Regions from separate parts of the Achromobacter spanius genome, predicted to be linked through region 2. Evidence: predicted binding sites of a transcription regulator. Region 2 holds the regulator's gene; the other holds the start of a gene.
What was found. The regulator HrcA, encoded in region 2, represses chaperone genes, less so after heat shock. The targets are predictions, from matches to a motif close to TTAGCACTCNNNNNNNNNGAGTGCTAA.

Region 1 (2,400 bases), 1.1 Mb from region 2:
ATTCGCGACGGCAAGCATGTGGTCGACAACCTGGCGCCAGGCTACCGTTGGATCAAGCTCTATCAGGATGGATCAATGGCCACGGGCGTGCGTCGCGTGCAGGACGCGTTGTGGCATACGGCGCTGGCGCCGGACGACGCGCAAGCCGCATAAAAATCGGGGCACCAGATATATGAATATATGTGGTGCCCCGCAAGCATCCGTCTCATAGGGGAGGGGAAAGAGGAGAAGCCGAGACGGATGGCAAGACTGCAAACTAGCTAAAGTTCGCGGTCTACATGAACTTAGGCGGCGCTCTCTTTATTAAGTTTCTGCAAGAGCCCGAAATTTGCCGGCGAATTTGTATCAATTTATTGGCGCCGTTATTGGCAGGGTGGCACGCGGAAACGCTGGGCAAAGAAAAGGGCCGCTTGCGCGGCCCGAGTCAGGCATCAACCAGCGGATCGGGAACCGAATCAGGAAGCCAGATTGCCGCGCATCTTCTTTAGCGCCGCGGCTTCGATCTGGCGGATGCGTTCGGCGGACACGCCGAACTCTTGCGCCAGTTCGTGCAGCGTGGCGCCGCCGTCATCCTGCAGCCAGCGCGCTTCAACGATGCGGCGCGAACGGGCGTCCAAGGCATCCAGCGCGCTGGTCAGGCCAGTGCTTTGCAGTTGGTCGCGCGCGGCGCGTTCCAGCACCCGCGTGGGCTCCTGGCGGCCGTCGTCGGACAGGTAGGCGATGGGCGCATAGCTGTCGTCATCGTCATCCTGGTTTTCCAGCGACATGTCGCGGCCGGACAAACGCACTTCCATTTCGCTGACATCTTCGCGGCGCACGTTCAGTTCGCTGGCGATGTGGTCGACTTGGTCGGGGTCCAGCGTCTGGCCGTCGGGACGCATGCTGCGCAGGTTGAAGAACAGCTTGCGCTGGGCCTTGGTGGTGGCCACCTTGACCAGACGCCAGTTGCGGATGATGTATTCGTGAATTTCGGCCTTGATCCAGTGCACGGCAAACGACACCAGGCGCACACCGCGCTCCGGGTCGAAACGCTTCACGGCTTTCATCAGGCCAACGTTGCCTTCCTGGATAAGGTCGGCGTGGGGCAAACCATAGCCCAGGTACTGGCGCGCCACCGACACCACCAGGCGCAGGTGCGAAAGAATCAGTTCGCGCGCGGCACCCAGGTCTTCCTGGTCGCGCAGGCGACGGCCCAACTCGGTTTCACGCTCGGCCGACAGAACGGGCAAGCGGTTGACGGTAGAAATATAAGCGTCGATCGTGCCAAGTGCGCCCGGATTGGCAATGGCCAACGCCAGAGCGTTGCCAGACGCGGCCAACGAGGTACTGGGTTGCTTCATAGCGGGGGTCTCCGGAAAGCGAGGGGATAGCGACATGGATTCGATGTTAGCACTCTAGTAAAGGGAGTGCTAATACGACTATTGCGCCGCGTCAAAGTTTCAAGTTTATGGCGTGTCCCCATTTTTTCTGACGCACCGATCAGGCCAAAAGGCGCTACCAGCCCAGACGCTTCAAACCCTCTGCCGTGGCCTCTCCATCCGGCCGGATGAACAAGGCGCCGCGCGGGTCCATATACACCTGGTATTTCGCGCCGTCGAACATCGGCATGTAGGCGGCGCTGCCAAATTGGACATCGACGAAGGGGAACCAGTTCGGAAAACTCTTCTTCAGGGACCCAAGATCCGGCGCGGGCCAATCGTCCAGCGCGTGGACGGACCTGGTGCCGGTCGCTTCACGCGCGATGTCGCTGTGGCGCCCTGACAAGCGCTCAAGGCGGTACAACGGCGGCACACCCGCCATCAGCGCCGGCAGCTTCCAGCGCACGACGCGGGCGTCGATTTGCCATTGGTCGCCATACAGCACGTATTGCTTGGGCTCCGTGCCCGGCCCGGTGGCGGTCAGCTGAAACTGCCCTTCGGCCTGTTGGCGAATTTCGACCCGGGCCACGGATTCGTCCGTAGTCAGCTTGTAAAACTGCACCAGCGACAAGGCCAGCAGCCCGGAAACACATCCCAGCAAGACCAGCATCAGGCCGAACAGGCGGCGTACCGGACGAAACTGGAACATCTTGCGGCCGCGCTCGTCACGCGGGCCGCCGCGGCTCAGCAGCATGACAAGGCCGGGCAGCAGGACGACGAGGGCGCCCAGAAGAATCCAGACGAAGGGAGCAATACCGTTGATCAAGTCAGGCGTTCCTATATAGCGCACCACGGCTGATAGCCCGATGCGCCCAGAGCGCCGCGAGCCTGCCGCGGCAGGCTACCCAGTATAGAAGCGGGCTTTCACCCTGCCGGTTTTCCAAGCCGCTCGACGTGAAACCGGATGTGATCTTCGATGAAGGTCGAGATGAAGTAATAGCCATGGTCATAGCCGGGCTGGCGGCGCAGGGTGAGTGGCTGG
Region 2 (2,400 bases):
CGGCACACCGTAAGGCGCCAGATGCCGGCCCGCGCCCAGCACGGTGCCGTCGCCACCCATCACGACGGCCAGCGACGCATTCTGGCCAATCTCTTCAAGGGTAGCCACCGGGTATTCGGTCAGGCCCGTGTTGCGGGCAGTGTCCGCGTCGATGAGCACCTGCCTGCCCGCTTGCGTCAGCGCGTGCGCAAGGGCTCTTAGCGGGGTGTCCAGGCCGGTGTCCTGGTATCTGCCGATCAGGGCGACGGTAGGAAAATGCATGGATGCGGGCGTATCAAAAGGGCGGGACCCGAAGGTCAAAACCTGCCCGGAATGGGCCGATTAGCCGATTATATGGGGCCGCATATCGGCTTGCGGGACAAAAATCGCCTTAATTGGAAAAGATTCCCTAAAATAGCTGCTATGGATGACCGCGCACGCGCACTACTGAAAGCGTTGATAGAACGCTATATCGCCGATGGGCAGCCTGTCGGCTCGCGGACGCTATCGAAAGTCTTCGATTTGTCCCCAGCCACCATCCGCAACGTCATGGCGGATCTGGAAGAGTTGGGGCTGATCCATAGCCCGCACACCTCCGCCGGCCGCGTTCCCACGCCGCGGGGCTATCGCATGTTCGTCGATTCCCTGCTGGCGGTTCAGCAATATCAACTGCAGCCCCACAACATCGGCGAGATGCTCTCAGCCGCGGAACCCACCCGTGCCGTCAATGCCGCTGCCGCCTTGTTGTCGAACCTGACGCAGTTCGCTGGCGTGGTGCTGACGCCCAAGCGCGCCCAGGTGTTTCGCCAGATTGAATTCATCCGTCTGTCCGACAAGCGCGTGCTGCTGATCATCGTCACGCCAGACGGCGACGTCCAGAACCGCATTCTGTTCGTACAGCGCGACTACGCCGAAGCCGAATTGCTGGAAGCCGGCAATTTCTTCAACATGCATTTCGCGGGCAAGTCCTTCAACGCGGTGCGCCAGACGCTTTCCACGGAGTTGGCCCAATTGCGTGAAGACATCTCGCGCCTGATGCAAGCGGCGGTCGAGGCCAGCGCCGAAGCCGCCGAGGACGGCGACGCCATGGTGATTTCCGGCGAGCGCAAGCTGCTGGACGTGACCGACATTGCGTCCGACATGGATCGCCTGCGCAAGATGTTCTCGCTGTTCGAAAAAAAGACCGATCTGCTGCAACTGCTGGACGTATCGAGTCGTGCGCAGGGCGTGCAGATCTATATTGGTGGCGATTCCCAACTGGTGCCGATGGAAGAGGTTTCTGTCATCACGGCGCCTTACGGCGTGGACGGCAAGGTGGTGGGCACGCTGGGAGTCATCGGCCCGACCCGCATGGCGTACGAGCGCGTGATTCCCATTGTGGACATTACGGCTCGCTTGCTGTCCAACGCCCTTAGCCACAATCAGTAGTTCCATTCAAAGCTGCATCCTCCTTTCGGAGGAAGGGGAGTTTTTGTGTTTCTTCGCCTGTTCAAGTATTTGTGGCCTGAACGCTACCTGCCGGAAACTGAGCAGGACGACCCCTTCAATGAAGACCCGCCTGCGCGCGCACCGAGCAAGGTCGGCGTGCTGCTGGTCAATCTTGGCACGCCGGATACGCCGGATATCCCGGGCATCCGCAAATACCTGGGTGAATTCCTGTCTGACCCGCGCGTCATTGAAATCCCCCGTTATCTCTGGAAGCCCATCCTGCACGGGCTGGTGCTGACCTTGCGGCCCAAGAAGCTCGCGCCGCGCTATGCCGGCGTCTGGCTGAAAGACGGTTCGCCGCTTATGGTCTACAGCCGGCGGCAGACGGACGGTGTGCGTGCCGCGCTGGAAGTGGCGGGCATCGACGCCGTGGTCGAACTGGGCATGCGTTACGGCAACCCGTCCATTCCGGACGCAATCTCTCGCCTGCGGGCAGCCGGTTGCGAGCGCATTCTGACCGTGCCGCTATACCCGCAATACGCCGCCAGCACCACGGCCACCGTGGTTGACGCCGTGACCCGGCATGCCGCGCGTCTGCGCGACCAGCCCGAACTACGCTTTACCAAGCGGTTTCACGAAGACCCGCTCTGGCTGGACCCGCTGGCTGCCCGCATCGAAGCCTTCTGGCGCGACCACGGCAAGCCGCAGAAGCTGGTGATGAGCTTCCACGGTTTGCCGCGTTATTCCATTGAACTGGGAGACCCGTATTACCGCGATTGCATGGAATCGGCGCGCCTGCTGTCGCAGCGCCTGTCCCTGCCGCGCGAGCAGATTGAAGTGACCTTCCAGAGCCGCTTCGGCACGGCCCGTTGGCTCGAACCCTATACAGAGCCAACGCTCAAGGCCTTGGCCGCTTCGGGGGTCACCGAGGTGGATGTGGTGTGCCCGGGATTTGTGGCAGACTGTCTGGAAACCCTGGAAGAGATCAGCCTG

Region 1: rpoH (RNA polymerase sigma factor RpoH) is a predicted target of HrcA. The motif match lies at 1,387-1,413, and genes of this name have one in related genera.

What each region holds. Positions count from the first base shown of each region.
Region 1 is NZ_CP034689.1:223,563-225,962, reverse strand. Features, by position in the region: gene cpdA (3',5'-cyclic-AMP phosphodiesterase) at 1-153, shown strand, start outside; gene rpoH (RNA polymerase sigma factor RpoH) at 456-1,340, opposite strand; gene ELS24_RS01055 (hypothetical protein) at 1,495-2,184, opposite strand; gene fghA (S-formylglutathione hydrolase) at 2,283-2,400, opposite strand, start outside.
Region 2 is NZ_CP034689.1:1,324,672-1,327,071, forward strand. Features, by position in the region: gene ELS24_RS05970 (NAD kinase) at 1-261, opposite strand, end outside; gene hrcA (heat-inducible transcriptional repressor HrcA) at 403-1,407, shown strand; gene hemH (ferrochelatase) at 1,453-2,400, shown strand, end outside.